DNA from 3 places in the Micromonospora mangrovicola genome. Region 1 is predicted to be linked to each of the others. Evidence: riboswitches for the same ligand, from Rfam matches in the RefSeq annotation. Region 1 holds a riboswitch; each other region holds the start of a gene.
The links. A riboswitch is a leader RNA that binds a small molecule or an ion and turns the genes downstream of it on or off. The one in region 1 is predicted to bind cyclic di-AMP.
Positions count from the first base shown of each region.

Region 2: another riboswitch for cyclic di-AMP. It lies ahead of ACL02O_RS31455 (transglycosylase family protein); the one in region 1 lies ahead of ACL02O_RS10370 (C39 family peptidase).
Region 3: another riboswitch for cyclic di-AMP. It lies ahead of ACL02O_RS02055 (coiled-coil domain-containing protein); the one in region 1 lies ahead of ACL02O_RS10370 (C39 family peptidase).

Region 1 covers NZ_JBJZOG010000018.1:40,649-50,871, forward strand. The annotation lists gene ACL02O_RS10345 (ABC transporter permease) at 159-1,052, shown strand; gene ACL02O_RS10350 (ABC transporter ATP-binding protein) at 1,045-1,863, shown strand; gene ACL02O_RS10355 (D-ribitol-5-phosphate cytidylyltransferase) at 2,007-3,521, shown strand; gene ACL02O_RS10360 (CDP-glycerol glycerophosphotransferase family protein) at 3,547-5,262, shown strand; gene ACL02O_RS10365 (alpha/beta fold hydrolase) at 5,270-6,022, opposite strand; gene ACL02O_RS10370 (C39 family peptidase) at 6,142-6,981, opposite strand; cyclic di-AMP (ydaO/yuaA leader) riboswitch at 7,173-7,315, opposite strand; gene ACL02O_RS10375 (hypothetical protein) at 7,604-8,380, opposite strand; gene ACL02O_RS10380 (hypothetical protein) at 8,535-9,053, opposite strand; gene ACL02O_RS10385 (acyltransferase family protein) at 9,357-10,223, opposite strand, start outside.
Region 2 covers NZ_JBJZOG010000143.1:1,671-11,893, forward strand. The annotation lists gene ACL02O_RS31430 (RNA-guided endonuclease InsQ/TnpB family protein) at 1-200, opposite strand, end outside; gene ACL02O_RS31435 (transposase) at 224-388, shown strand; gene ACL02O_RS31440 (LLM class flavin-dependent oxidoreductase) at 414-1,982, opposite strand; gene ACL02O_RS31445 (glycoside hydrolase family 3 protein) at 2,149-3,978, shown strand; gene ACL02O_RS31450 (hypothetical protein) at 4,025-5,053, opposite strand; cyclic di-AMP (ydaO/yuaA leader) riboswitch at 5,675-5,846, shown strand; gene ACL02O_RS31455 (transglycosylase family protein) at 5,849-6,493, shown strand; gene ACL02O_RS31460 (YbaB/EbfC family nucleoid-associated protein) at 6,771-7,232, shown strand; gene ACL02O_RS31465 (M4 family metallopeptidase) at 7,327-9,360, opposite strand.
Region 3 covers NZ_JBJZOG010000003.1:67,864-78,086, reverse strand. The annotation lists gene ACL02O_RS02070 (alpha/beta fold hydrolase) at 1-426, shown strand, start outside; gene ACL02O_RS02065 (HelD family protein) at 547-2,664, shown strand; gene ACL02O_RS02060 (cation diffusion facilitator family transporter) at 2,771-3,685, shown strand; cyclic di-AMP (ydaO/yuaA leader) riboswitch at 3,829-3,960, shown strand; gene ACL02O_RS02055 (coiled-coil domain-containing protein) at 3,966-5,033, shown strand; gene ACL02O_RS02050 (hypothetical protein) at 5,141-5,653, shown strand; gene ACL02O_RS02045 (SRPBCC family protein) at 5,655-6,140, opposite strand; gene ACL02O_RS02040 (1-phosphofructokinase family hexose kinase) at 6,274-7,254, shown strand; gene surE (5'/3'-nucleotidase SurE) at 7,251-8,072, shown strand; gene ACL02O_RS02030 (STAS domain-containing protein) at 8,082-8,441, opposite strand; gene ACL02O_RS02025 (hypothetical protein) at 8,873-9,277, shown strand; gene ACL02O_RS02020 (maleylpyruvate isomerase N-terminal domain-containing protein) at 9,332-9,970, opposite strand; gene ACL02O_RS02015 (cellulose binding domain-containing protein) at 10,089-10,223, opposite strand, start outside.

The DNA of each region.
Region 1 (10,223 bases):
GGGACAATGTACCGCAACGACGGTACGGTTGCGTCCCGACGTGTTTTGGACTACCGTCCACCCCGCGACGAGCCCCCCTCCGGCCCGCGCGCGGACGCACCGGACCAGCTCATCGTCACACCCCGTCCCGTTGTACGAAAGATCGGAGCGCCCAGCTCATGGCCAACACCGCCCTGGCCGGCCCCGACGCGGGCCTGACCCAGGCGCAACTGGCCGCTCGGCACGGCCTGCGGGTCGCCGGCGAGCGCCCGTCGCTGGTCGAGTACAGCCGTCGACTCTGGGCCTACCGGCACTTCGTTGCCGCGTACGCCAACGCCAAGCTCCTCGCCTCGTACAGCAACGCGAAACTGGGCCAGGTCTGGCAGGTGCTGACCCCGCTGACCAATGCCGCGGTCTACTACCTGATCTTCGGCCTGGTGCTCGCCCAGAACTCCATCCCGAACTTCATCGCGTACCTGACCACCGGCCTGTTCATCTTCAACTTCACGCAGAGCGCGATCCTGGCCGGGACGCAGTCGATCAGCGGCAACCTCGGGCTGATCCGGGCCCTGCACTTCCCCCGGGCGAGCCTGCCGCTGGCCGCCACGCTCACCCAGTTCCAGCAGTTGCTGGCCTCGATGGTCGTGCTGATCGGCATCGTGCTGTTCACCGGCGAGCCGCTCACCCTCCAGTGGCTGCTGCTGCCGCCGGCACTGGTGCTCCAGGCGATCTTCAACGCCGGCGTGGTGCTGATGGTGGCTCGGATGGGTGCCAAGGCCAGCGACCTGAAGCAGGTCATGCCGTTCATCATGCGCACGTGGATGTACGGCTCCGGCGTGCTCTACAGCGTGCGCCTGTTCAGCCGGCTGCCGGAGTGGGCCAGCACCCTGATCGAGTTCAACCCCATGCTGGTCTACATCGAGCTGGCCCGGTACGCCCTGCTCGAGCAGGCGCCGATGCTCAACCAGTCGCTGACCCAGCTCTGGCTGGTCGCGGCCGGCTGGGCCGTGGTGGCCGGCATCGGCGGGTTCATCTACTTCTGGCGAGGCGAACAGGAGTACGGCCGTGGTTGAGCACTTCAACGGGTCCGACGAGGCCACCCTGACGCTGCCCGCCCTGCAGGCGCGGATCCCCACGGTGGTGGTGGACGAGGCACACATCGTCTACCGGGTGCACAAGGGCGCCAGCGGCGGCACCACCCCGGTCGCCGCGCTGCGCCGCCTGGTCAAGCGCACCTCCGCCCCCAACGTGCGGGAGGTACACGCGGTCAAGGGGGTCAGCTTCACCGCGTACCGGGGCGAGGCGATCGGCCTGATCGGCAGCAACGGCTCCGGCAAGTCCACCCTGCTGCGGGCGATCGCCGGGCTGCTCCCGGTCGACCGCGGCGCGATCTACACCCAGGGCCAGCCGTCCCTGCTCGGCGTCAACGCCGCGCTGCTCAACGACCTCTCCGGTGAGCGGAACGTCACCCTGGGCTGTCTGGCCATGGGGATGCCGCCCGAGGAGGTCGCCCGGCTCACCCCGGAGATCATCGACTTCTCCGGCATCAACCAGCGCGGCGACTTCGCCTCGCTGCCGATGCGCACCTACTCCTCCGGCATGGCCGCCCGGCTGCGTTTCTCCATCGCCGCCGCCAAGAAGCACGACGTGCTGCTCATCGACGAGGCGCTCGCCACCGGCGACAAGGGCTTCCGCAAGCGCAGCGAGCAGCGGGTCCGGGAGCTGCGGGAGAGCGCCGGCACGGTGTTCCTGGTCAGCCACCAGCTCTCCTCGATCCGGGACACCTGCGAACGGACGATCTGGCTGGAATCGGGCGACCTGCGCATGGACGGCCCCACCGACGAGGTCATCCGGGCGTACGAGGACTTCTCGAACGGCAGGTAACGTCGGGGGGTCCCCACGGTGACCAGCGGAGATCGACATGTCCCGTCACCGGTGTGAGTCACCCGAACGGACACGTTAGGGTTCATCCGGTCGCCCGGCGGCTGTAACCCATCGTTGGGAATCGTTGAGAGTGAGGATCGGCAATGACGCAGGACCACACCACCAGCCCGGACGCCGCAGCGCCGGCGGCGACACCGTGGCGGCCCTCGCGGACGGTGGCGGTGGTGCTGGCCGGTGGCACCGGGACCCGGCTTGGGCTGGGCATCCCCAAGCAGCTGCTGAAGATCGCCGGTAAGCCGATCATCGAACACACCCTGGCCGTCTTCGAGGCCGCCCCCGAGATCGACGAGATCATCGTGCTGATGGCCGTCGGCCACGTGGCCGACGCCCAGCAGATCGTCGACAAGGCCGGCTTCCGCAAGGTCAGCAAGGTGATCGAGGGTGGCGACACCCGCAACGCCACGACCCGCATCGCGCTGGACGCGGTCGGCGAGGGCGACGTCAACATCCTCTTCCACGACGCGGTCCGCCCGCTGGTCAGCGCCCGGATCGTCCGCGAGTGCGTCAACGCGCTCTGGACCTACTCGGCGGTCGACGTGGCGATCCCCTCGGCCGACACGATCATCCAGGTCGACCAGGAGGACTGCATCGTCGACATCCCGGTGCGGTCGACCCTGCGGCGCGGTCAGACCCCGCAGGCGTTCCGCTCCGGCACCATCCGCGAGGCGTACCGCCACGCCGAGGGCGACCCGAACTTCGCCGCCACCGACGACTGCGGCGTGGTGCTGCGCTACCTGCCCGGCACGCCGATCAAGGTGATCGACGGCTCGGACGAGAACATCAAAGTCACCCACCCGGTCGACGTGCACCTGGCGGACAAGCTCTTCCAGCTCGCCGCCGCCCAGGCACCGCGGCTGAGCGACCACCGCAGCTACAGCGAGGAGCTGACCGGCCGCACCGTGGTCATCTTCGGCGGCAGCTACGGCATCGGCCACGACCTGGCCGAACTGGCCCGCCGCTACGGCGCGCAGGTCTTTCCGTTCAGCCGGTCCAGCACCGGCACCCACGTCGAGCGGGCCCAGGACGTCGAGGCCGCGCTCAAGACGGCCTTCGAGGCGACCGGCCGGATCGACTACGTGGTGGTCACCGCCGGCATCCTGGAGAAGGGCGAGCTGGCCGAGATGGACCAGGACACCATGGACCGGGTCCTCCAGGTCAACTTCGTCGGCCCGGTCATCGCCGCCCGGCAGTCCCTGCCGTACCTCCAGCAGACCAAGGGGCAGCTGCTGCTCTACACCTCCAGCTCCTACACCCGGGGCCGGGCCCAGTACGCGCTCTACTCGGCCACCAAGGCCGCCCTGGTCAACCTGACCCAGGCCCTCGCCGACGAGTGGGCCGAGTTCGGCGTGCGGGTCAACTGCATCAACCCCGAGCGCACCGCCACCCCGATGCGCACCAAGGCGTTCGGCGAGGAGCCGGAGCACACCCTGCTGTCGGCCGAGGCCGTCGCCCAGGCCTCGCTGGACGTGCTGATCTCCGAGCTCACCGGCCAGGTGATCGACGTACGCCGGGCGCCGGGCGAGCCGGTGGTGGCGGTGCCGGCCCAGCCGATCGGCGGCGCGGACGACGAACTCCCCAGCGGCGTCGACGCCGGCTGACGGCGCAACGGAGGCGACCGGCGACATGCGTGGTGACCTGGTCCGTAAGCTGCTCGCCCGGGTGCTGACCGCCGGGCTGGCGGTACTGGCGTTCCTCGTCGTGGCGCTGACCGGGGCGACCGGCTGGGGCCTGGCGATCGCCGTCGCCGCCCTGGCCGCCGCCGCGGTCGAGCGCCGTGTCCGGCCGGGTGCCGACGCCGTCGCCGAGGCGGTCCTGGTGGCCGCCGGCATCCTGGTCGGGTACGCCCGCCGGGTCGACCACACCTTCGACCCGGCGCTGGCACTCGCCGCGCCCGTCCTGCTCGGCCTGGTGCTGCTGGCGAGGCCGCTGCGCGACGCCGGGGCGCTGGAGATCCGGGCGGCCAACCTCCCGGTCCGCTCCTGGTCCCCGCGGCTCGCCGCCCGGCTCGACGACGCGCTGCTCGGGTTGCTCGCCGTGGTGGCGGCGGCCGCCGCCCTCGACCTGCCGACCTGGGTGGCGCTGGTCGCCGTCCTGCTGGTCGCGGGCGGCTGCGGTGCGATCGGGCTGGACCTGGCGCGGCGCCGGTTCCGGCCGCCGGCCGGGGGCGGCCCGGTGGGCCGGGCGCTGCGCCGGCACCAGCCCGAGTTCCTGCTCTACTTCTCCGCCCCGCCCGGGTCGGAGTACCAGGTCACCATGTGGCTGCCGTACCTGGAGCGGATCGGCCGGCCGTTCATGGTGCTGGTGCGGGAGCCCGACCACCTGTCCACCATCGCGGCGGCGACCCGCGCGCCGGTGGTCTTCTGCCCGACGCTCAAGGCGATGGACGAGGCGCTGGTGTCGAGCCTGCGGGTGGCGTTCTACGTCAACCACGGGGCGAAGAACAGCCACTGCATCCGCTTCTCCCAGCTCACCCACGTGCAGCTGCACCACGGCGACAGCGACAAGGCGCCCAGCGCCAACCCGGTCTCCGGCATCTTCGACCGGATCTTCGTGGCCGGTCCGGCGGCGATCGAGCGGTACGCCCGGGCCGGCGTGGAGATCCCCGCCGAGAAGTTCGTCGTGGTCGGCCGGCCCCAGGTCGAGGCGATCGAGGTGCGCCGGGAACCGGCGCGCGGCCTGGCCGCCCCGACGGTCCTCTACACCCCGACCTGGACGGGGCACCACGCCGACGCCAACTACTGCTCACTGCCGGTGGCCGAGACGATGCTCCGCCGGCTGCTCGACCGGGGTGCCACGGTGATCCTGCGGGCCCACCCGTACACCGCGCAGAACCCCACCTCGGCGCGGCAGCTCGCCCGGCTCACCGAGCTGCTCGCCGCCGACCTGGCGAGGACCGGCCGGGCCCACCTGTGGGGCGCGGCGGCCGGCCGCGAGCTGACCCTCGCCGAGTGCGTGAACCGGTCCGACGCGCTGATCTCGGACGTCTCCGGGGTCATCTCCGACTGGCTGTACTCGGGCAAGCCGTACGCGGTGACCGACATGGGGGCCGAGGGCGCGGATTTCGTGGCGCGCTTCCCGCTCGCCGCCTCCGGCTACCTGCTGCGCCGGGACATGTCCAACGTGGACCAGGTGCTGACCGAGCTGCTCGACACCGACCCGAAGGCGGCGGACCGTTGGGCCACCCGGGCCCGTTACCTCGGCGACTTCCCCGACGACTCGTACGCGGAGGCGTTCCTCGACGCCGCCCGCCGGGAACTCGAACCGCGCTGGAATCCGCCTGCGCCCCGGGCCGCCGATCCGGTCGCCCCGGACGGCTCGCCGCTGTCCCCCACCGCCTGACCGGCGGTCACAGGTACGGGTCGAGCAGGGCGAGCACCGCCTCGGGGTCCTCGACGTGTGCGTTGTGGCCGAGCCCGGGCAGTGTGGCAACCGGCACGCCCAGCTCCTTGAGCTGCGCGTCGGACACCATCGGGTCCTGCTCACCCCGGGCCAGCAGCACCGGCACGTCGGTCGCGGCGAGCAGGGCGGGCAGCCGCGGCTCCCCCACCGCGAAGGCGGCCGGGTCCATGGCCAGCCGCCAGCGGCCGTCCTCCCGGCGCAGGCCGGCGTCCACCACGGGGTGGTCCGGGGCGAACAGTCCGGCCAGTCCGGAGACCCGCAGGTAACGGCGGGCGGCCTCGTCCCGGCTGGCGAACCAGGTCACCGGGCGGGCGGCCAGCTCGCCGGCCTTCGCCAGCTCGGTCGGGGACCACACCGCCTTGATGCCGAGCCCCACCACCGCGTCCACCGGCAGGCGCCGCGCCCGCGCGGCCAGGGCCAGGGCCACCACACCGCCGAGCGAGTGGCCCAGCATCACCAGGCGGTCCCGGGGGCCGAGCCGCTCGGCGACCGGGCCGAGCCCCTCCACCACCTGACGCGCGAGGGCCTCGAAGGAGTACCCGGGCAGCAGCGGCGACCAGCCGTGCCCGGCCAGGTCGGGGGCGAGCCAGCGGCCCGCCCAGCGGCGCTCGAGCAGCGGCGCCCAGGGCAGCCACACCTCGCCGGTGGCGCCCATGCCGTGCAACAGCAGCAGATGGCGGGTAGCGGTCGCGTCGCCCATAGGCCGCAGTGTGCCACCGGACGGACAGGACGCGCGAGAGCGGACGGCGGGCGGAAGGCCCGACGGACGACGCCGGGCCCCGGCTCAGCAAGCCGGGGCCCGGGCGGGGAAGGGTGCGATCAGGCGGAGTAGCCGCGGGTGGCCATCCAGTTCGCCAGGTCGATGGTGCTGATCCAGTACGCCGGCAGCGACGGGTCGGCCGAGTCGGCGATCCGGACCGTGCGGCCGTCGTTCTTGTAGCCGACCACCGCGATGTAGTGGCCGCCCGGGAAGGAGTGCCAGCCGCCGTCGGCGTCGGTCGCGGAGCCGACGATGTTGGCGACCACGCCCCGGCCGTCGGTGACGGCCTTGACCACGTCGGCCTGGAGCTGGTCCATCTGCGCCGGGGTGGCGGGGCCGGGGATCATGTGGGTCCGCCAGGGGCTCCCCTTGACCATCTGGTTGAGCCCGCGGGTGGTGTCCTCGGCCGAGTTGGTGCCGTTCTCGCCGGCGTTCAGCGGGGCGACCATCGCGTCCTGGGTGGTCTCGACGCCGCTCGCGCTGAGCGCGTTGCGCACCGCGGCCGGGCCGCAGTTCCAGTAGGCGGTCTGCGCCTGGTAGGTGTAGCGGAGGATCTTGGTCGACGGGGGCTTCGGCTTCGGCTTCGCCTTCTTCGTGACGTCCGGGTCCGCCTTGGCGGTGCTGGCCTTCGCCGACGGCGACGCGCTCGGCGAGGCGGACGGCGACGCCGGGGCGGCGAGCTTGGCCTCGGCGGCGGCGTCACCGAGCCGGGGGGCCAGCTCGGCGACGGAGGCGGTGTGCTGCTGACGGACCGGCGAGTCGTCGGTGGTGGTCAGTGCGGCGCCGGTGCCGCCGGCCAGCACGAGCGCGGCGGCCGAGCCGGCGATGATCTGGTACGGGCGCTCGGTCGCGAGGCGCCGCAGCTGACGCTTGAGGTGGTGCTTCACGTGTTCCTCCACGGGGGCCGGAGCGGCGCACGCCGGCCCGACGCGCGGAGGAGCTCACGCGCGTTCGCGAGGGGCGGGTGGCCGCGGGAAAGGGAGCGCCCGGGTGTGCCGGGCTGAGGGGTGCCGGACGCGTCAGGCGAGCGCCGGCGCCGGTGCGCCGTGGAGGCGGGGGGAGGATCGGGGGGAGGTCGGCACGAGGATGGAACTCCTTCCTTCACCGCCTACCGGGTTAGCTGACGGATTCGGGCGGGAAGTACGCCCTACCGCGGCCCGTAGGCTCGCGGATTCACCCCGGTGTTGCACTGGGTCCCCGGTTCGTGAGATCACGATTGAGCGGGTCGGCACGGCGTCGCCACTTGCGATCGAAAACCGCACCGGACGCGCCGACACTACCGGTGGGTACGCCTCATGCCAAGCGCCCCCACCTGCGTAAACCTTGAACTTCATTACTCTGACCGGAACAGCCGGTCACTGACGTCACTCAATGGGACACGCAGTTGAGTCGGAACCCTAGGGCGACAATCGGGCATCGGGTGGGCGACCGGCCCGCAATCGCGGGGTTCAATCACCCGACCTGATCCGGATGACCGTTTCCGGCGCACCGTGACGGGGCTCACCGAATTCGGGTAACGATTCAGCCGACCCGGGCCGGACGCCATTGCGCGCTCGCTACGGCGGCACCGGCCGGCGCCGGGCGCCGGCCGGCCGGCTCGGCCGGGCGCGGCGCGGCGTGTCCCGGGCGTACCGCCGTCGCGGCCGCGTACGCCTCGACGGCCAGGGCGCGGGCCGCGTCGGCGGCCAGTTCGGCGTCCCGCCACGCCTGCCGCTCCCGCTCGGCGGCGACCCGCCAGCCGCGCCGGCGGTGCTCACGTACCGCCCGGGCCAGGACGATCTCCTGCTCGGCCGGGTGCCGGCGGGGATCCCAGCCGTTGCGGTGGGCCAACACGTCGGCGAGCTGCCGGGCGGTCAGGTCACCCCGCCAGTGCGCCGCCATCGCGGCGTGGTGCAGCCACCGCTCCCGGGCCGCGTACTCGGCCGGGGTACGGGGCGTGTGTGGCTCGGGCAGCGCGGCGACGCCGGCGAGGCGACGGGCGGCCGCCTCTGCCTCGTCGTACGCCCGCCAGGCCCGGTCGGCCTCGCCCTGGGCGGCGAGCCACTGCTCCCGCCGGCGGCGAGCGTTCTGCGCGGCCCCGGCGGCGGCCACCGCGACCTCGTCGGCGTACCGGCCGAGGTCGGCGAGGCGGGCGGCCTCCTCGGCGGCCGGATCGGGGGTCGCGTCGGGCGGGCTGTCCCGCTCCGGACGGGCGACCAGCGCGGCGAGGAGGCCGAGGGCGAGCAGAAGCAGGGCGGACCAGATGGCGGCGGCCTCGGGAACAGCGGTGAGGAAGTGGTAGAGAACGGTCTTTTCCATGGTCGACACCTCACGGGGAGCGTCGTCGTGACGGAGGAGTCCGCAAAGCCCGGGCGCGGGGCGCCACCGTCGGGGGCGCCGCCGGGCCGCCGTCGGGCGGGTGCGGGGGTGAGGTTCTGTGGTGCGGTGCGGGCGGAGCGGCCGCCGCAGGAGGTCAGCGCGCGGGCGGGGCCCGGGAGCCGGCGGTTGCCGGGGGCGCCCCGGCCGGCGGGCGCTGCCGGCCGACCGGGACCACCCCGGTCGGCCGCGGTGGCGCCGCGGCCGGCACGACGCCCGGGAGGGCGCCCGCCGCGTCCCGATCCCACGCCCCCGACCGCGGGGCGGAGCGCGCCGCGGAGCCGGCGCGGGTGCCGGAGCCCGCGGGCGAGGTCGCCGTCCCCGCCGGGAGGCCGAGGGCACCGGACCGGGCCCGGCCGGCGGCGTCGGCCCGGTCGGACCAGCGGATCAGCAGCCGGGCGTGGGCGGAGTCGGACGCGGCGACGGATTTGCCCACCCGGGACGACCCCTCGACCGGGCCGGCGAGGCGGGCCGCCGCGGGTGCGCTCGCGGCCGTACCCACCGGCAGCGTGGTGGCGCCGAGCGAGCAGGCGACGACCACGGCCAGGCTGGCCAGCATGCGGGCCGTCCAGCGCGCCACCCACCACACGGGACAGGTGAGCGCGATCGGGAGCACGGTCCCAACCTACCGCCGTCACCGCCGGTCCGCACCGTCGCCGGGCGTGTCGCGGCGGCCCCGCGCACGGGCACCGACCAGCATGGACGATTTCCTCGTCCAGCCCGTTTCGTCACGCCGGCCATCGCCGATCATGATGAGTTGCCCGGTCGGCACGAACGGCGGGCTCTCCAAGGGCGCGGTCGAGCGGGCGGCCGGGCCGGGCCGGTGATCGGGACCGGTCAACGGCCGGCGCGGAGCGACGCACCTCGGCCTCGGAAGGGCCGGCGACGTCGGCGGCGGGCGGAGGGGCGGTCGCGCCGCTCAGGCCGGGTCGCGTGGCCCGGCGTACTCGACGGATCGCGGCAGGGTGGCGCGGGCTTCGACCGGCCCGGCGGGCGCCGGGACGGACGGCGCGGGGGTGGCCCGCGCGCCGGCTCGGCGGGGCGGTCCCAGCCGGCGCGTCATCGGCAGCTCCACCCAGCGGTGCAGGGCGGCGGCGAGCAGCAGGTTGACCAGCAGGAAACCGATCGCGGAGAGCGGTCCCCACCAGCCGTCCAGTCCCTTCCCCCAGTCGCCGGTGAGCCGCAGCACGGTCGTCATCACCAGGACGTGCACCAGGTAGAAGGCGAACGAGACCTCACCGAGCCAGACCATCGTGCGGGACCGCCACGGCGTCCGCCGGCCCCGCACGTCCGCGTCCGCCGCGGCGGTGATGACCAGGAGGTACGCCACCGCGAGCAGGGCCGCCCAGAACTCGGCGCGGATCCACTGGGCGGCGACCACCCAGGTGGCGACGAAGAGCAGGCTGGCCAGGGTCAGGCCCGGCCCCCGCCAGCGGCCCCGGCGCATCAGCTCGGCCGCGGCCACGCCCATCCAGAACTCCAGCGACCGGGCCACCGGGAAGATCTGGGTGAACCACCACCGGCTCTCCTCCGGCACCAGCAGCTGGCCGGGCCAGAGAGCCAGCACGAGCAGGGGTGCGGCGACCACCGCGGCCCACAGCAGGCCGGTCCGGGCCCGGCGCAGGTGGGGCAGCACGAACGGCAGGCACAGATAGAAGGCCAGTTCGCAGGAGAGCGACCAGCTCACGTTGTTGACGCTGTAGAAGTAGCCGTCGAGGGGGATCCAGGCCTGTACCAGGAGGAGGTTGCCGACGGCGGCCCACGGCGCGACCGGGTCGGCGAACCA
Region 2 (10,223 bases), on a different contig from region 1:
CTCTCCGGGGTGCGCTTGGCCTCAGTGATCAGCCGCTTGGACAGCTCCCCGTCCGACAGGTACGGCAACCCCTGCTCGCGGGCTTCCCGCCGTGTGCGCAGTCCGTCGTTGTACACCACCCGCGCGCACCCGAACGCCCGCGCCAGCGCTTGCTGTTGTGTGGACGTCGGGTTGACACGGTAGTTGTACCGAAGCTGCACGCCGGACAACCTAGCGATGACCTGTGACGGATTCGGCTGACGTCCGCACCGGCCGGCACTGCCTTTTCGCCCTGCACGCTCACTTGGTCTTCGTGACCAAGTTCCGGCATAAGGGGTTCGACGACCGGCACCTGACCCGCCTGCAGGAGATCATGCGGCGGTCATGCCGACGACGTTACCCGGCCTGACTGAGAAAGCCCGAATCCAGGTGCGTCACACCTGGCCGGCGTAGAAGCCGTACCGGGCGAGGGGCTCGACGATCACCCGCTCCTCCCAGGACAGGTGCGACAGCAGGGTGTCGGTGAGCAGGTCCACCGCCTCTTGGAGCTCGGTGAACTCGCCCGGCTGCCGGATCAGGTTCACCAGCGCCCGGTCCACGCCCTCGACCACCTCGTGGATCACCACGTGCTCCTCGGCCAGCCGGTCGAGCACCGGCCCCAGCCCCGCGTCTGCGCGGCGCAGGTGCGGGAAGATCGAGTTGTCCTCCAGCCCGTGGTGCTGGGTCACGACGGCGCAGTACGCGGCGCAGTACGCCCCCAGGGTCCAGTTGTTCTGCCGCATGGTCATCTCATGCAGGCCGGCTCGGGCCGCCCCGGCGGAGACCGCCCCACGCCGTACCTGTTCGAGCAGGTCACGTACCTGGCCCAGCTCCTGGCGCAGGTGGTCGTGCACGTCCACCAGGTGCTGCCCGGCGGCCTGCCCGTGCGCGGTGTAGACCTGCCCGGCCGGCGGTGGCGGGGGTGCGGGCCGGGTCGACTCGTCCCAGAGCCGGCGCGCGCTCAGCCGTACCCCGGGATCGGGGGTGGGGGTGACCGCGAGGCCCGTCGACCCGCCGGCCTCGACCGCCGTGCGCTCCTCCTGGACGGCGCGGGCCCGGCTGCCCGGCGCGGTGCGTTCGGCGGCGACCAGCTCGCGGACCGCGGGCGCGACCTCCTGACCGAAGAGCTGGATGGCCCGGGGCTCGTCGCTGCCGAGGACGAAGGTGGAGATGCCGTGGTCCAGGGCGAGCCCGGCCAGCTCCTCCACCCACTGCTCGGGCGGGCCCTCAAGGAAGCCGGTGGCGGAGCGGGTGAAGGTGCCGTTGACGTTGAGCAGCCGCCGTACCGTTCCCGGGTCCCGGCCGGCGGCCTCGGCGCCCTCGTCGACCAGCGCGTTGAGCGCCGGCAGGTCCGCCGGCCCCTTCGGCAGGTACGCCAGCGACGGCAGCCAGCCGTCCGCCGCCCGCCCGACCAGCCGCAGCATCCGCGGCTTGTACGCGCCGACCCAGACTTCCACCGGGTGCGCCGGCGCGGGTCCGCGCTTGGCCCCGACCACCCGGTAGTGCTCGCCCGCCACCCGGACCATGCCGCGCCGGTCGGTGTCCCACACCTCGCGGATCACCCGGATCGCCTCGTCGAGGGCGTCCACCGCCTGCCCGGGGCTGAGTCGCCGCCCGCCGGCCGCCTCGATCGCCTCCCAGAACGCGCCGGCGCCGAGACCCAGCTCGACCCGGCCGCCGGTGAGCAGGTCGAGGCTGGCCACGCTGCGGGCGAGCACCACCGGCTGGCGCAGCGGCAGGTTCAGCACGTTGCCGGCCAGCCGGATCCGACTGGTCGCCGCGGCCACGAACGACATCAGCGTCCAGGTGTCCAGGAACCCCGGCTGGTACGGGTGGTCCTGGAAGGTGACCAGGTCGAGGCCGGCCTGCTCGCAGAGTTTTGCCAGCGCCACCACCTGCTCGGGCCGCCCGGCGGCGGGGGTGAGGAAGCCGCCGAAGTGCAGCTCGTTCCCGTGGTTGCTCATGTCCGTTCCGCCACCTCGTCCGATCTTGCGCGAACTCCGTCACGGTAGTCCGCGGCGGCGTCCGCCCGCTCGGTGGTTCCGGAACCGACGGGAATCGTTCACAGTCGATGCGCGCGGGCGTAGGGTCCGGGCAACGGCCTCAGTGTTCCTCCCGAAGGAGCGACCCGTGACCCGTCACCGCCACCGTCCCCTCGCCCTGGCCCTGCTCCTCGTCGCGGTCACCGCCCTGGCCGCGCCCGTGCCGGCCAGCGCCGCCGGCCTGCCGTACCAGGACCCGTCGCTGCCCGTGGCCACCCGCGTCGCCGACCTGCTCTCCCGGATGACCCTGGACGAGAAGATCGGCCAGATGACCCAGGCCGAGCGCGGCTCGGTCACCGCCGCCGACCTGACCACCTACCGGCTCGGCTCGATCCTCTCCGGCGGCGGCTCCGCGCCCTCGCCGAACACCGCCTCCTCCTGGGCCGACATGTACGACGGCTTCCAGCAGGCCGCCCTCGCCACCCCGCTCGGCATCCCGATGATCTACGGGGTGGACGCCGTGCACGGCCACAACAACGTGTACGGCGCGACGATCTTCCCGCACAACATCGGGCTCGGCGCCACCCGCGATCCGGCCCTGGTACAGCAGATCGGCCAGGCCGTCGCCGAGGAGATCACCGGCACCGGCATCGACTGGGACTTCGCCCCCTGCCTGTGCGTGGCCCGCAACGACCGCTGGGGCCGCACCTACGAGTCGTTCGGTGAGACCCCGGACCTGCCGTCGAGCCTGTCCACCCTGGTCACCGGCCTGCAGGGCAGCAGCCTCGGCGGCCCCACCTCGGTGCTCGCCACCGCCAAGCACTACGTCGGCGACGGCGGCACCACCGGCGGCGACGACCAGGGGAACACCCAGCTCAGCGAGGCTGACCTGCGGGCCATCCACCTGCCACCGTTCCAGGCCGCGGTGCAGCGCGGCGTCGGTGCGGTGATGATCTCCTACAGCAGCTGGAACGGCCTGAAGCTGCACGGCCACCAGTACCTGATCACCACCGTGCTCAAGGGAGAGCTCGGCTTCTCCGGCTTCGTCGTCTCCGACTGGAACGGCATCGACCAGATCGACGGCAGCTCCGGCTTCACCGCCGCCGAGGTCAGCACCGCGATCAACGCCGGCATCGACATGGTGATGGTCCCCACCGCCTGGAAGAACTTCATCAGCACCCTGCGCGCCGAGGTGCAGAACGGGCACGTGCCGCTGAGCCGGATCGACGACGCCAACCGGCGTATCCTCACCAAGAAGTTCGAACTGGGACTCTTCGAGCGCCCGTACACCGATCGGAGCTGGACCGCGACGGTCGGCAACGCCGCCCACCGCGCTCTCGCCCGGCAGGCCGTCCGCCAGTCCCAGGTGCTGCTGAAGAACAACGCCGGCGTCCTGCCGCTGGCCCGGGACAACAACAAGATCTTCGTGGCCGGCAAGAACGCCGACAACATCGGCAACCAGAGCGGTGGCTGGACCATCTCCTGGCAGGGCTCGTCCGGCAACATCACCCCCGGCACCACCATCCTGGAGGGCATCCGCGCCGCAGTCGGGCCGACCACCACGGTCACCTACAACCAGCGCGGCATCGGCATCAACGACACGTACCGGGCCGCGATCGCGGTGGTCGGCGAGACGCCGTACGCCGAGGGGCAGGGCGATCGCACCGGGAGCATGAGCCTGGACCGCGAGGATCTGCGCACCATCTCGACCCTGCGCAAGGCCGGCGTGCCGGTGATCGTGGTCCTGGTCTCCGGCCGCCCGCTGGACATCGCGGCCGAACTGCCCGGGTGGGACGCCCTGCTCGCCGCCTGGCTGCCCGGCACCGAGGGCGACGGCGTGGCCGACGTCCTCTTCGGCGGGTACGCGCCCACCGGCAAACTGCCGATGACCTGGATGGACTCGGTCAGCCAGCAGCCCATCAACGCCGGCGACGGCCAGGTCCCGCTGTTCCCGCAGGGCTACGGCCTGACGTACTGACCCGCATGCGGCGGGGAGGCGCCACCGGGCACCTCCCCGCCCCGGCTCAGCAGCGGGACCGGGGCTGCGGCCAGCGGACGCCCAGCTGCTCGGCGTACTCCCGGCTCCCGCCGGCGATCTCCGCGTCGTGCTTCGGGTCGGTGTCGCGCAACCGCTCGACGAACGACGTCGCCTGGTCCGCCGGGTGCCCGGCGGGTCGGAGGGTGAGCCGGAACTGCAGGAACGGCAGGTCCTGCCGGATCCGCCGGTTCGGGTGCAGGAACGACAGCTCCACCCGGTCCCGCTCGGACGCCCGGGCGTGTGCCCGGGAGAGCCGGCAGTCGCAGCGGCCGAGCAGGTCCGGTTCGGCCGCCAGCCGCTCGCGCAGCAGCCGGGCGAGGGTACGCGCCGGCCACTCCCAGCCGTGGTCGTGCTCCACCCGGTCCAGCTCCGCCGCGTACGCACCGGCGTCGAACCGGAAGGCCGGCAGCGGGTCGTCCCGCCCGGGGCTGCGCCAGCGGTGCCAGCGGACGCGGTCCCCGTCCCGGTCGACGGTCACCCGCAGCGCGCCGCAGCATCCCTCGGTGCACCCCGCCTCGGCGAGCATCACCTCGTGCGGCTCCGTCCCGGCGCGCAGCCGGCCGAGCAGCTCTTCGGGAGCCCCGGGCTGCCCGCGCGTGAATGCCCTGGCGGTCACCGGCCCCCCGTCGACGAGGGGACGCAGCTGCACGTCGGCCGGGAGGGCCGGATCGGGCACCACCACCCGCAGCCGCAGCCGGTTCACGGGGCCGTCCGGGTCGAGCCCACGCCGCGCGACGGCGGTGAGCGTGCCGATCAGCGTTGCCCGGCGGCCCGGCGGCTGGTCCAGCGTGGCGAGGTGACCGCTGCGCAGCTCCTCGGCCAGCCGGGCCGCGTACGCGGCGTTGTTCAGGGTGGCCGGGCCGGCGGCCAGGTGCCGGGCGAGGTCCGCGACCGCGTCGGCCGCACCCGTCCAGTCGGCGACCTGAGCCGGTTCGTAGCGGGGGCTGGCCATGGTGAGCAGCACCCGGGCGGCGTGCCGAACCACGTCGACGTCCAGCCGGTCCGCGCGCAGCACGGTGCCCAGGTCGGTGACGCCGGCGGCCCGCCGGTCGGTGGCGGACCAGCCACAGTCCGGCAGTGCGACGGTCCTCGGCCGGGCCGGGGAGGTCGTCCGTGGACGGGCCCCGGATCCGCCGCCGTGCCGGTTGGCTCAGCAACCGCGCGTGCAGCTCGGCGACCGGCCGGGGTGGTGGTTGGGCGAAGAACCAGGTCAGCGTGTCGTGCAGCAGTTGGCGAGCCGCGGCGGCCGGGAGGGGGTCGGCGGCGCGGTCCGCGCGGTACGCGGCCTCGTCGGGGAACGGCCGGCCGCCGTGCGGCAGCGGGCCCTCCGGGTGCCGGGCGAGCAGTCGCCGGGCGTGGTCGAAGAGGGAGGGTGGGCCGTCGTCGGGCGCCCTGCGCCCGTCGTGGACGGTCACCGGAGGACGGTGGACTCGATTCCGTCGGTCATGGTGAGCGAGCCTGCCGCGGTGTCGGCGGCGTCGCAACGGCATTTCCGGCCGCCTTGTACGGCACCCACTGTGGTCTCGCAACTCGAGCGGTGAACCGTTCGCCCGGCCGGGTGAAGAACTTCACAAGAAGTGGGCGTTCGTCCGAATCGGTTCCTAACGTCGTATCCGTTCGCGATCGCGGACACCACGGGCCGGTAACGCCTAATCCCGCCGCCGGCCCGGTGGGACCTGGACCTCAGGCGGGAGCGGGGGACCCACACGTTCCTCGGTGCTCGACACCTCGGGGTGAAGCCGCCGTCCGGCGGCCGGGCTCCTCGGCCCGAACCCGACAGCTCACCTCGTCGGCGTGGAGGAGTTTCACCATGGCAACTGAACACGTCGCTCGTCACCGACGGACCACGCAGCGTCGCACCGCCGTCGGGACGCTCGTCGTCGGCGCCGCCACCGGCGCCGCCGCGATCCTCGGGCCGGCCGCGCCGGCCAGCGCCTCGAGCGTGAACTGGGATGCGATCGCCCAGTGCGAGTCCAGCGGCAACTGGCACATCAACACCGGCAACGGATACTACGGCGGCCTCCAGTTCTCCCAGAGCACCTGGAAGGGCTACGGCGGGCAGAAGTACGCCGCCCGCGCCGACCTGGCCAGCCGCAGCGAGCAGATCGCCATCGCCGAGAAGGTCCTCGACGGGCAGGGCATCGGCGCCTGGCCGGTGTGCGGCAAGAAGGGCGGCTCGACGAAGCACTACTCGTCGGGGTCGAAGAAGTCGCCCAAGAAGGTCACCAAGGACCGGTCGCCGCGGGGCGACAAGTCGGTCACCCACAGTCGCCGCTCCACGACGAGCACCGGCGGGGCCGGCAGCTACGTGGTCAAGCCCGGCGACACCCTGTCCGAGATCGCCGAGGCGCACCACGTCGCCGGTGGCTGGCACGCGCTGTACGAGCGCAACAAGCGCGTGGTCGGCGACAACCCGGGCCTGATCTTCCCGGGGCAGAAGCTCGACCTGCGCTGACGCGTCACGGGATCCGACCTCCCCGGCGGATCCGCGCAACGCCCGGCCGGGCAACCGGCCGGGCGTTGCGCGTCTCGTCCGGTGACCCCGCGCGCCGCCGCCGGCCAGCCCACTGCTCATCCGGTACGTCGGGGAGTGCCGCCGGGGACACGCCGCCCCAGGTGTGTCCGGGCTGCTGGCGTACCGGCGGACGGTCCGACGCGGTGCGCGCACCGTCACCGTCGGACGCGGTTGCTATCGTCACGGTGCTCCGGACAGACGTGAAGAAAGCGCGGCTATGACCAACGACCCCTTCTCCGCGGCCGCGAGCCTCGACGAGCTGCTCACCCAGACCCAGCAGGCGCTGTCGTCGATGCGGGCCCGCGCCGCCGAGGACGCCGACGGTGACCCCGGGCGGCTGCTGCGGGCCGAGGGCTCGGCGGCCGACGGTCGGGTGCGCGCCGTGGCGGTCCAGGGTGGGCGCATCGAGTCCGTCACCGTCGACCCGGCGCTGGCCGAGGCGGGTTGGGACCGCCTCTGCGGGCAGGTCGTCGAGGCGGTGAACGCCGCCCTCGCCGAGCTCGATGCGCAGGTCAGCGCCTCGGCCCGGGCCGACGTCGACGCGCTCGCCGCGCGCCTCGGTGGGCTGCAGGAGCAGTCGATGCGGCAGATGGAGATGTTCAGCCAGGCGATGGAGGGCGTGGTCGCCCGGCTCAACCGCGCCGAGGAGGGCGCCGCCCGGGCCGACCGTACCGCCTGACGGTCACGTCCCCGGCAACTCTCCTCGACCCGGCTGCTGACGCGACGAAGCGGCCGGTCGTCGGGAGGACGACGACCGACCGCTCCGTTTCTGATCAGCTCAGGGTGACCGCCGTGTCGTCGACGACGAAGGAGGTCTGCAGGGAGCTGTCCTCCACGCCGCTGAACGAGATGGAGACGGTGGTTCCGGCCTTCGACGAGATGTCGAAGGACTTCTGGTAGTAGCCGGACGCCTTGTTGAGGTTGGAGTAGGTGGCCAAGGTGGTGCTGCCGGCCTTGACGGTCAGCTTGTCGTAGGCCGTGCTGCTCGTCGTCTCAGCCGAGTCGATGTGCAGCCAGAAGGTGAGGGTCGCCCGGCAGCCGGACGGGATCGTCACCGACTGGGACAGGGTGTCGGTGTGGGTGGTGCCGTAGCCGTCCAGCCACGCCTTCCAGGAGCCGCTGTGCGCGGCCTGGCCGGAGGAACTGGTGATGACGCCGGAGGTGGCGGACCAGCTCACGTTGCCCGACTCGAAGCCGGGGTTGGCCAGCTTCTGGCCGGAGCAGGAGCCGGTGGGCGGCGGGGTGGTGGTGCCGGAGCAGGTCGGGTCACCCGACTGCGCCGGTACGCTGACCGCGTCCCAGGCGGCCTTGACGGTGTTGAACTCGGTGCAGCCGGTGCTGCCGTAGAGGTTCTTCGCCGCCTGCAGCGTCCAGGTGCGGTACTTCAGGTACGACGACGAGCTGGTCTTCAGCAGCATCGCGTTGTACATGATCTTGATGGCCTTCTGGATGCCCAGGCCGGTCACGCTGCTGCCGTTGCAGGTCGGGCTGGTCGGCTGGCCGTTGGTCGGGCTGCTGCCCATGGCCAGCAGGTAGAACCAGTGGTTGCCCGGGCCAGCAGCGGCGTGCACCTCGGTGCTCGGGATGCTGCTGGAGTAGCAGTTCGGGTCACCCAGCGCCGACGGGTTGTACATGTTGCGGATCGGGCCGCTGCCCACCAGGTTGACCTTCTCGCCGACCAGGAAGTCGGGAGCGTCGTAGGTGGACGGCTCGTTGGCGTACCACTCGGTGGCCGCGCCGAAGGTGTCGGCGACGAACTCCTGGGTGCCGCTGCCGGAGATGCCACCCGGGGTGTGGTCGTCGATGCCGTGGCCGATCTCGTGCGCGACCACGTCCAGCGAGCCGATCCACCCGCCGGCGGTGTTCTTGCCGATCTGGACCTGGGTGCCGTCGTAGTAGGCGTTCTGGTCGTTCAGGCCGACCCGGATCGGCCAGTAGCCGCCGTTGCCGTCGGCGCCGTTGCGGCCGAGCCACGCCGAGAGCATCTTGCCCTCGGTCTGCGCGCCGAAGAACGCGTCGACGCAGCCGGTCTCCTTGTTGCTGGCGGTGCCGTTGCCCCAGACGTCGTCCGAGCCGCTGAACGTGGTGTTGTTGGCCGCGTCCTGGCAGACCAGGGTGGTGTGGCTCGGGTCCTTCATTGAGTACGTGCTGCCCGACAGCGTGGTGGTCAGGGTGACGGGGCCGTTCCAGGCGCCGGTGCCCGTGCCGCGCATGACGTGTTCCTGCGTGCGGAGCACCTTGCCGGTGCTGGCGTCGACGTCGACGGTGAGCCGGCTCGGTCCGTCGGCGCTGGTGCCGCGCACCGTGGTCTCCCAGGCCAGCGCCGGGTGGGCGCCGAGGGTGTAGACGACCAGGGCGCTGCCCTCGACGGCGGTGACCGTCGTGAGCTGGGCGCGGGCGGTCTTCTCCGCGGCGGTCGAGGTCAGCTTCGGCGTGGTGGCGAGACTGCCGATGGCCTGCTGCTGCGCCACGGAGGCGTACTTGAGGTTGCCGGCGGCGTCGGTCGCCAGCACGAAGTCACCGCCGGTGACCGGCAGGCCCTTGTAGGTGCGGTCGTAGGCGACGTACTGGGTGCCCTCGGAGGAGAACACCTGCTTCTGCACGAACGCCTCGTCGGCGCTCGCGTGCAGGTACGAGGGGCGGGAGGCGACCAGTGCGCTGGCCGACTTCGCGGCGAGCGCACGGGCCTGGGCGGCGTCGGGGGCGGGACTGGGCGGGGCGGCCTGCACGGCCGCGGCGGTGCCCGCGGCGATCAGGCCGGCCGCGGCCGCACCTGAGAGCGCGGCAAGGCGGGGTGAGAGCTTCAAGGGGGTGTGCTCCTGTTCCTAGGCGCGCCGCACGGAGCCCGGTGGGGGCGCGTGGCGCGGTACAGCCATGAGGCGGGCGACGGCCGCTCTCCGGGGCCTGCCGGCGTGGGCCCTGGTTCGACAGATCGACCGCCTGAATCGCCGGGGGTCGGCGACTCGTTGGAGCACAATCACACGGCCCCGGGGTCGGAGCAATGGGTGACCTGGGCAACCGTCGCCTGTTGATCGCGGCGCGGAAAGGCGGAATTCACGAAGCCATGATCTTCGATAGCCCCTGATCAGGGCGAATGAGTTCCGGGATGGGCGAGAGCGCGCCCGATTGGCGGCTATTGCCGCTCTACGCTCATCGGGCGTATTCGCCCTCGGTCAACATGTCGATCAGTGCGGGGCCTTCCGGGCCGCCGGCGGCTGCCGAACGGCCCTGCTTGATCAACCGTCCGGTCGATGTCACGACGCGACATCCGCCCGATTACCTACGGGTAACAAATAATCGACTGCTATCTCATCGTGTCGGGCAGGTCGGAATGGTGCCGTTCGCCCCGGCGAGGGCGGCCGGGCGCGCCGTGCCGGGTCCGCGCCTCCGTGCCGGTGAGCGGTCCGCGGCGGCGCAGCACGAAGCCACCGGTGAAGGCGACCCCGCGCACCTCCCGCAGCCGGCCGGCGAACCGCCGGGCTGCTGATCCGCCTCGGGCCGGTGTCCGGGGTGGGGCCCGTTCGACGGGCGGGGCGGGGCATCGGCACCCGCCGCCACCCGGTGCGCGCAGCGGCCTCCCGGTAGGAATCTGTCGGCGACTTTCGTTTGGTATGGAGAAAAGTAGTCACGGAACTAGCGAAAGCTATGGACAGGCTGAAGGTAAGTCAGT
Region 3 (10,223 bases), on a different contig from region 1:
CGCCTGGTCACCTCGGCGGTGGCGCACGCCTCGCTCCGCTCGATCGGCGGGTTCCGCGCCTCGATCGGCGCCCAGCACCGGCTGGACACCCTGGCCGCGCTCGGCGAGTTGCCGGCCGCCGCGCTGGTCGGCGACCGGGACCGGCTCACCCCGCCGCCCTGCGCCGAGTCGATCGCCGCGACGCTGTCCAGCACCGAGCTGACCGTCTGCCCCGGGGCCGGGCACATGCTGATGATGGAGCGCCCGGACGAGGTGAATGCGGCCCTCGCCGCGGTGCTCGACCGGGCGCTGGCCCGGCCGGCGGCCCCGGCCCGCGCGGTGCGGGCACCGGCGACCTGCCGGCGGACGGTCGCCCGGCGGCCCGACGACGTGGATGACCGGCCGGCGGCGGGAGCGGCCGGAGCCGGGGTGGGAACGGCCGGATAACGGGCAACCGGCGCGGGCGGAGACCGGGCACCGGCATGGCCCCGACACGGGCCGGAACGCCGGGCCCGTACCCTCATTCAGCCGCCCGTACCCGCCACGTGACCATCAGGAGCCCCCGCGTTGAGCGACCAGACCACCCTGGAACGGGAGATCGCCGTCGAACAACGGCATCTCGACCGGGTGTACGCCCGGCTCGCGGAGCTCCGTCGCGCGGCTGCCGAGGCCGAGCGGGAGGGCTACCGGCTGGCCCGGGTCGGCAACTTCGGCGCGCTGGTGGAGCGGGACGCGATGGTCTTCCACGCGGCGCAGCGTCGGCACGTGCTGGACGCCGAGCACGAGGGGCTGGTCTTCGGCCGGCTCGACCTGCGTACCGGACAGGTCCTGCACGTGGGCCGGCTCGGGGTGCGCGGCGAGCAGGCCGAGACGCTGGTGGTGGACTGGCGGGCGCCGGCCGCCGCCGCCTTCTACCAGGCCACCCCGGCCGAGCCGATGGGCGTGGTACGCCGCCGCACCATCCAGTCGTCGGCGGAGAAGGTCACCCGGATCGAGGACGACCTGCTCGACCCGGAGTCCGCGCCGCCGGACCTGGCGGTGGTCGGCGACGGCGCGCTGCTGGCCACCCTGTCCCGGGCCACCGGGCGGGGCATGCGGGACATCGTCGCCACCATCCAGCGGGAACAGGACGAGGCGATCCGTTCCCCCGGCAACGGCGTCACGATCGTCTCCGGCGGCCCGGGCACCGGCAAGACGGCGGTGGCCCTGCACCGCGCGGCGTACCTGCTCTACTCGGACCGGGCCCGGTACGCCGGCGGCGGCATCCTGGTGGTCGGCCCGTCCGGGGTGTTCGTCGAGTACATTGCCTCGGTGCTCCCCTCGCTCGGCGAGGAGACCGCCACCCTGCACTCGCTCGGCTCGCTGTTCCCCGGGATGTCGGCGACGCGTACCGACCCGCCCGAGGTGGCGGCGGTGAAGGGCTCGCTGCGGATGCGCCGGGTGCTGGAGCGCGCGGTCCGGGACGCGGTGCCGGGCGCCCCCACCGAACTGCGCCTGCTCTACCGGGGCGAGCTGCTCCGGCTGGAGCGGGCCGAGCTGGACGCGATCCGGGACCGGGCGCTGCCCCGCGGGGCGCGGCGCAACGAGGTGCGCCGGGTCGGCTTCGACGCCGTGCTCGCCGCCCTGTACGCGCAGGCCCGCACCCTGCGGGTGGGCCGGCTGCCGGAGCAGCCCGCGTTCGAGGACGAGATCATCGAGCGGCCGGAGTTCCGGGAGTTCCTGAAGGCGTGGTGGCCCCGGCTGCACCCCCGGCACGTGCTCGGCTGGCTGGCCCGTCCGGAGCGACTGCGCCGGTACGCCGGCGGCGTGTTGTCCGGGGCGGAGATCCGGCTGCTCGCCGGGGCGTACCGGAGCCTGGACACCGAGGGACTGACCATCGCTGACGTGGCGCTCCTGGACGAGCTGGACGCGCTGCTGGGCAAGCCGGTCCGGCGGCCGAAGCCCCGGCGCGACCCGTTCCAGCTCGCCGGGGGTGTCCGTGAGCTGAGCACGTACGCCGACCGGCAGCGGGCGGCCCGGGCGGCGGCCCGGGAGCGGCCGGAGGATTACCGCGACTACGCCCACGTGGTGGTCGACGAATCCCAGGACGTCTCGCCGATGCAGTGGCGGATGATCGGCCGGCGGGGTCGGTTGGCCTCCTGGACGGTGGTCGGCGACCCGGCGCAGACGGCCTGGACCGGCGACCCGCAGGAGCTGACCCGGGCCCGCGACCAGGCGTTGGGACGTCGTCGCCGGTACCGGTACGAGCTGACCACCAACTACCGGAACTCGGCGGAGATCTTCGCGGTGGCGGCGGCGGAGATCCGCCGGCTCTACCCGGACCTGGCGCTGCCGACCGCGGTGCGCTCCACCGGGGTGGCTCCGATCGAGCGGACCGTGCCGGCCGCCGGGCTGCCCGACGCCACGGTGGAGGCGGCCCGCACTCTGCTGGACGCGGTCGAGGGCACGGTCGGCGTGATCAGTCCGGTGCCGCGCCGCGACGAGGTGGCCGGCTGGCTGGGTGACCTCGGTGGCGGCCGGCTCCAGGTGGTGACCAGCCTCCAGGCCAAGGGGATGGAGTACGACGGCGTGGTGCTGGTCGCTCCGAGCGAGATCCGGGCCGACCCGGGCTCCGGGGTGCGGACCCTCTACGTGGCGCTGTCCCGCGCCACCCAGCGCCTCGTCACCCTCGATCCGGTGCGCTGAGTGTCCCCCGTGCGGGTGGGCCGGGGACATCCGGCGTTCATTTGCACACATAGCGATGTGAGCATAGATTGAGCCCGGCCGGGGCGCGGGACGAGAGGGTGTGGACGTGGGCGCGGGTCATGACCACAGCGGGATGGCGGCCAACGCCGCGCACCGCCACCGGGGTCGACTCTGGGCCGCGTTCGGACTGCTCACCGCCCTGATGCTGGTCGAGGCGGCGACCGCGTTCATCACCGGCTCGCTGGCCCTGCTCTCCGACGCCGGGCACATGTTCACCGACGTGCTGGGGATCGGGATGGCCCTGGCCGCGATCACCGCCACCCGCCGCGCCGACACCGACCCGCAGCGCACCTTCGGGCTCTACCGGCTGGAGGTGCTGGCCGCCCTGGCCAACGCGGTGCTGCTCGGCGCGGTCGCGGTCTACGTGCTGGTCGAGGCGGTCCGCCGGTTCGGCGAGCCACCGGAGGTCCTCGCCGGCCCGATGCTCGTCGTGGCGGTGCTCGGCCTGCTCGCCAACGTCGCCGCGTTCGCGCTGCTGCGCAGCGGCGCCCAGGAGAGCATCAACCTGCGCGGGGCGTATCTGGAGGTACTCGGCGACCTGCTCGGCTCGCTCGGGGTGATCGGCGCCGCCCTGGTCATCGCGCTCACCGACTGGTGGTGGGCCGACCCGGTGGTCGCGGTCGCGATCGGGCTGTTCATCCTGCCGCGCACCTGGCGGCTCGGCCGGGCCGCGGTGCGCATCCTGGTGCAGGCCGCCCCGGAGCACCTCCAGGTGACCGCGGTGCACGACCGGCTGGCCGCGGTGCCCGGCGTCGCCGAGGTGCACGACCTGCACGTCTGGACGCTCACCTCCGGCATGGAGGTGGCCTCGGCGCACCTGACCATGACGCCCGGCGCGGAGGTCGGCGAGGTCCTCGCGGCGGCCCGGGCCGCGCTGCACGAGGACTTCGGCATCGATCACGCCACGTTGCAGACCGAACCCGGAGCGTCCCCCGGGGCCTGCAGGCCGGTCGAGTGGTAATTAGGACAATCTTAAATCCAAGTGGCTATTGTGTGGCTATGCCGGTTTTAACCCTGACTGACCGCCCCGCCACCCGGGCCCGGTCGAGGGCCCGCCGGTAGGCTCGGTCGCGGCCTCCGCCGGGCGGCGCCCGCCGGCGCCAGGGGCGGCCGTCGCCTAATCGCCGCAGCACGGCGAGCCGGGGAACCACGTACCTGGGGTGCATCCGCGCCAGCGGTAGGGATCTTCCGTCCCGAACCCGTCAGCTAACCCGGTCGGCGGTTGACGGAAGGAAACGTGAATGCCATCAGTGGCACCTGTACGACGGACGGCCGCCCGGTTGGCGGCCCTGCTCGTCGCGACGCTCACCCTCGGCGTCGCGACCGTGCCGGTCTCCCCCGCCTCGGCGGCTTCCCCGACCGGCCTGCTCGCCGCCGCGCCCGGCGACGACGAGGGCGGCACCCCCGCCCTGCGCGCCCAGCTCGACGCGGCCAGCAAGGGCTGGCTGGAGGCGCGGACCGCGTTGAACCGCTCGGTGGCGCGGCAGAAGGAGCTCGCCGCCCAACTCGTCACCATCGACGCCGAGCTGGGCACCCGCGACGACAAGGTCGGCGAGATCGCCGCGGTGGCGTACCGGAGCGGACGGCTCGGCACCGCCTCGGCGCTGCTCGGCAGCGGCAGCCCGGAGGGCTTCCTCGACCGGGCCGCCGCGCTGGGGCAGGTCGCCGCGCACGAGGACCGGGCGTTGCGCGATCTGATCGACACCCGGGACCGGGCCACCCGCACCCAGACCGCGCTGAACGGTGAGATCCAGGAACAGCGCAAGCAGGTCGCGGTGATGGCCAAGCGCAAGCAGCAGGCCGAGCACGCGCTGGAGGTGGCCAACAAGAAGGCCGCCACCACGGACAGCAGCGGCACCCGCGGCACGTCCACCGCGACCGCCACTCCCGCGCCGCGCAACGCCGACGGCTCCTGGCCGCCGGAGTCGTGCAGCGTCAACGACCCGACGCCCGCCGACGGCTGCATCACCCCACGCACGCTGCACGCCCTCCAGCAGGCCAAGGCCGCCGGGTTCACCCGGTACGTCTCCTGCTACCGGCCCAGCGGATCCGGCGAGCACCCGAAGGGCCGGGCCTGCGACTTCGCCGCCCAGAAGGACGGCTTCGGCGGGGTGGCCACCGGCGGCGACAAGACGTACGGCAACAACCTGGCGGCGTACTTCATCCGGAACTCCGACGCGCTCGCCGTGCTCTACGTGATCTGGTACAAGCAGATCTGGCTGCCGAGCAGCGGGTGGAAGGCGTACAGCGGCGGCAACGGTGACCCGTCCAGCGACCACACCAACCACGTCCACCTGTCGGTCTACTGACGTACCGTGGCCCGCCGTGCGGCGGGCCACCGTACGTCCGGCGGCGTACACCGGATGTCGTCTCCGGCCCCACGACGCCACCCGTCCGGCGGCGCAGGATCGGCAGCATGAGCCGACTCTCCCCCGCCGGGCGCAAGGCCCTGCTCACCGTGCACCTGGTCACCTCGCTGGGCTGGCTCGGCGCGGACCTGGTGCTGCTCACCCTGGGCGTCGCCGGGCTGCGCGGGGCCGACCCCGAGGTGGTCTACCCGACCGCCGGGCTGCTGGTCACCTGGCTGTTCGCCCCGCTGAGCGTGGCGGTCTGGCTGATCGGGGTAATCAGCGCGCTGCTCACCCCGTGGGGCCTGCTGCGCTGGCGCTGGGTGCTGGTGAAGTTCGCGATCACCACGGTGATGTTGGGCCTGGTGCTGCTGGCGCTCACCCCACGAGTCCGGGAACTCGGCGCGCTGGGCGCGGACGCATCCCCGCACCTGCGGGCCGATCTGGTCGTCGCGCCGGCCGTCTCGACCACCCTGCTGCTCGTCGCCACCGTGCTGTCCACCTACAAGCCGTGGGGGCGGCTGCGGCGGGCGACCGCGCCGGCGGCCCGGCAGGCGGTGCCGGCCGGGCGGCGGGCCTGAGTCAGCCGGCGCGCCCCTGCTCCAGGGTCGCGCCGAGCCGGCTGGCCAGGCCGAGGTGGGCCGCGCGGGCCTGCCGGAAGGCGTACCCGAACAGGGGCGCCGGGGCGGAAAGGGTGATCTCGACGTCGATCCGCACCACACCGTCGGGCTCGTCCCGCAGCCGGGTGTGGTTGCGCACGGTGGTGGCCGGCTGCTGCCGGGCCACGGTTACCACCTCGTCGTCGTTCGCGATCAGCACGTCGGCCTGGTAGGTGACCGGAAAGTGCAGCGGACCCAACTCCAGCCGGTCGGTGATCGCGTAACTGGCCAGGGCGCCGGGCCGGGGCGGCAGTTCACGGACCCGGACGATCAGCGGATGCAGCTCGTCCTGCCGGGTCAGGTCGCTGAGCAGAGCGGACGCCTCCGCCCGCGGGCAGCGGGCCTGCACGGTGTAGCTGAAGCTGTCGCTGCTGAGCAAGCCTTCCCCCTCGCCGTCGACGGTCCGCACGATCGTCCCGTACCCGGGCCGGCCTGGCAACGGTCGAAGGTCCCCACCGTGCCGGCATGACACGGGGGCGGGCGGGGAATCCGGCGCGCCGGGACGGCGCGACAAGGAGGCCGGGCATGGACGGGTACGCCGGATGAGCGCGCACGTGATGGTGTTCGCGCCGACACCGCGGCTCACGGTCACCGTCGACCAGCCGGCCGACCACCCCGAACTGCACCTTCACCCCGGCGGGCAGGGGGTGTGGCAGGCCCGGATGATCCTCTCCCTGGGCGTGCCGGTGACGCTCTGCACCAGCCTCGGCGGTGAGATCGGCCAGGTGCTCGAACCGCTGCTGATCAGCGAGGGGGTGCAACTGAGGGTGGTGGTGCGCGACTCCGGCGGCAGCGGCGGTTACGTGCACGACCGCCGGGCCGGCAGCCGGCGGGAGATCGTCGACGTGACCGGCCACCCGCTGAGCCGGCACGAGTTGGACGAGCTCTACAACCTCACGCTCGGCGAGGGGCTGCGGGCCCCGGTCAGCGTGCTCAGCGGGCCCAGCCATCCCGACCTGGTCCCGGCCGACCTCTACCGGCGCTTCGCCGCCGATCTGGGCGCCAACGGCAGCCGGGTGGTGGTGGACCTGCGCGGCGAGCACCTCGCCGCCGTGCTGGCCAGCGGCGTCTTCTTCCTCAAGATCAGCCACGAGGAGCTGATCGCCGACGGCCGGGTCGGGGGCGACGACGAGGAGGAGCTCACCCGGGCCATGTACGACCTGCACGCCACCGGCGCGGAGACCGTGGTGGTGAGCCGGGCCGAGCGGCCGGCGCTGGCCCTGGTCGACGGGGAGGTCTTCGAGGTGGAGATGCCGAGGCTGGAGGCGGCCGACCCGCGCGGCGCGGGTGACTCGATGACCGCCGGGGTGGCCGCGGTGGTGGCCCGGGGCGGCGACGTGCGCACCGCGATCCGCACCGGCGCGGCGGCCGGGGCACTCAACGTCACCCGACACGGGCTGGGCACCGGACGGCTGGACTCGATCACGGGGCTGGTGGAGCGGGTCCGGCTGGTGCCGGCGGGCTCCCGGCCGCAGGAGCGGACCACCCCGGACGAGCTGGCCGAGCGGGCGGCCGAGCGATGATGCCACGGATCCTGGTGACCAACGACGACGGCATCGCCGCACCGGGCATCGGCGCATTGGCCAAGGCGGCGGTGGACCGGGGGCTGGACGTGGTGGTGGCCGCGCCGCTGGAGGAGGCGAGCGGCACCAGCGCCGCGATGACCGCGGTGGAGCAGAACGGGCACGTCGTGGTCCGTGACCACCCGCTGCCGGAGCTGCCCGGGGTGCCCGCGTACGGGGTCGGCGGTTCGCCCGGCTTCATCGCGCTGATCGCGGTGCACGGCGCGTTCGGGCCACCGCCGACGGTGGTGCTCTCGGGCATCAACCGGGGGGCCAACGCCGGCCGGGCGGTGCTGCACTCGGGCACGGTGGGCGCCGCGTTCACCGCCGCCGCCAACGGCTGCCGGGCGATGGCCGTGTCGCTGGACGTGCTCTCCGCCGGAGACGCCACGGCGGCCAGCGGCGGGGCCGCGGTGGCCGCCGCCGCTCGGGTACGCGACGCCGAACGGCACTGGTCCACCGCCGCCCGGGTGGCCCTGGACCTGCTGCCCCGGCTGTTGGCCGGGCCGGTGGAGAGCATCCTCAACGTGAACGCCCCGGACCTGCCGCACGGCCGGCTGCGTGGGGTGCGCAAGGGCTCGCTGGCCAGCTTCGGTCAGGTGCAGATGACGGTCGCCGAGACCGGCCACGGCTTCGTCCGCACCTCACTGGAGGAACCCGGACAGTCCGTCCAGCCGGGCACGGATCTGGCCCTGCTCGCCAGCGGGTACGCCTCGGTCACCGCGGTCCGGGCGGTCACCGAGGTCGCCGACGTCGACCTGTCCGGCCTCGGAGGCTGAGCGTGGGTGTCAGGCCCCGGGGAGGACCTCGGAGCCACTGTCGGCGAAGTAGGGCTCGGGAGCGCCGAAGAGGCCCAGCAGGCCGGTGACCCAGAGCTGCCGGTGCACGAAGCGGCTCGGCTCGGTGACCACCAGCTTGACGCCGCTGACCTCGGCGGTCTGGAAACCGGCGACCATGGCGCTGATGCCGACGGAGTCGATGAAGGTGACCAACCGCATGTTCAGCTCGATCCGGGCCGGACGGCCCTTCGCGAGCACCTCGGCAATCGCTTCCCGTACCTCGTACGCGGTATCGACGTCGATCTCGCCCCGCGGGGCGATCTGGATGACACCACCCGGCAGAACCGACTTCACGATCGACAGGCTCACGCGAGCACCTCCACTCGCCCGTACGGGCGCCTCATCAGTACGCGGGCCGCGACCGAGCGTATTCCTCCAACCGCCTCGGTCGCCACCCCTCGGGATGAGCAATTCGCGGACTGGGCACACCTGGGCATCCCAATCCGGACCTTCCAGCTCCCATTTCCCTGCGACAGGTGTCGCCGCTCATCCAACGATCGTCCGACCCCGGCCGATCCGCCGAACCAGGGTAGCGGCCCCCCGCTCGTCCGGCCGGTAGCCCGCCCCGGCGCGTTAGGCTGGTTCCTCCCGGCCTGCGCCGTTCGGCGGCCCCCGGCCGGCGGGCGTGGTTTGCGCCGGGTCCGGGACGGGCACTGGCCGGTCAGGAGACCGTCACGCGCTGGCTGAGCACCGGAGTCCGGCCGCCGCCGGGCCTCCGGCACCCCCAAGGAGGTAGCACGATGTTCGGAAGCAATCTGCTGGACCGCCGGAGCAAGCCCGAGCGGATCGCCGACCAGGCGCGGCAGCACCTGATCTCCGCCCTCGACTCCGCCGGGGACAGCGTCAAGGACGCCGCCCGCTCCGCCCGCCGCAACGGCTCCGGGTTGGCCGATGACGCCACCGGCCTGGTCGGTTCCGCCGCCGACGAAGCCCGCCGCCGGGCCGGCCTCGCCTTCGACGCCCTCGCTGGCCGCCGGCCGGCGCTGCCCTGGACGCTGCTGATCGCCGCGGCCCTGGCCGGTGCGGCGCTCGGCTGGGCCGCCGGCACCGCCGCCCGGGCCGCCGGCAGCCGGGCCCGCGAGCTGGACGACATCGAGTTCGTGGACGTCGACCGCCCGGACTCCCCCGTCGGCCTGGACGACTGACCCGCCCCTGACGCACCGGCGGCGGCGTCCCCGGCCGGGGACGCCGCCGGTGCGTCAGAAGGCGGCGACGGTCGCCGGCGCCCGCTCGGCGCGGCTGAGCGCGCGGAGCACCGCGGGCTGCCCGTGCCGGCGTACGGCGAGCCGGGCGAGCAGCGCCAGCACCGGGTCCAGCACCTCGGTGGGCAGTTCCGGGGTGGGTACCCCGACGCTCACCGCGAGGTCGTCGGAGTGCACGGCGAGTTCCATCAGCCGGGTGGTGAGGTAGTCCTCCAGGCTCAGCGACCACGGCCCCCGGGCCAGGTGGACGACCCGGCCGTCCGGCTCGGCCGGCAGCGCGACGGCCAACCCGGCGAGCGCGGCCCGGGCAGCGGCGAGCAGCGCCTCGGGGCCGTCGGCGGCGATCCGTTCGCCGGAGGCGCGGATACCCACGTTCACCTCGTCGTCGACCGACGCGCCGATCCAGGTACCCCGGGCGTAGTGGTCGAGCAGGCCGATCGGCTCGTCGGCCGGGACCGGCTCGGCGAGCACCCCGGGCACGGCGAGGATCTGGGAGGCGAGGTGGCCGGCGAGCCCGCCGACCCGGAACTCCGGGAGGGCGCTCGGCGCGTCCCACTTCTCCGCCACCGCCGGGTCGGCGAGCAGCGCCGCCGCCGAGCGGGCGGCAGTCAGCCAGGCGGTCCTGATCGGGTTCATCGGACGTACCCCTCTCGTCACGGTCCGGGCCGAGCCTACCCACCAAGATCGAACCCGGCGGACCCGGACGCGGCGGTGGCCGCCCCGCGGCCGGGACGGCCACCGCGGCCGGGCTGGGTCAGCGGGCGGTGCAGGACACCGCCGACACCCGGTTCGCGCCGGTCCAGCTGCCGGTGAAGCCGGCGGTGGTGCTCCCACCGGCGCCGAGGTTGCCGTTCCAGCCGGCGTCCCGGACCGTCACCGCCGCCCCGGA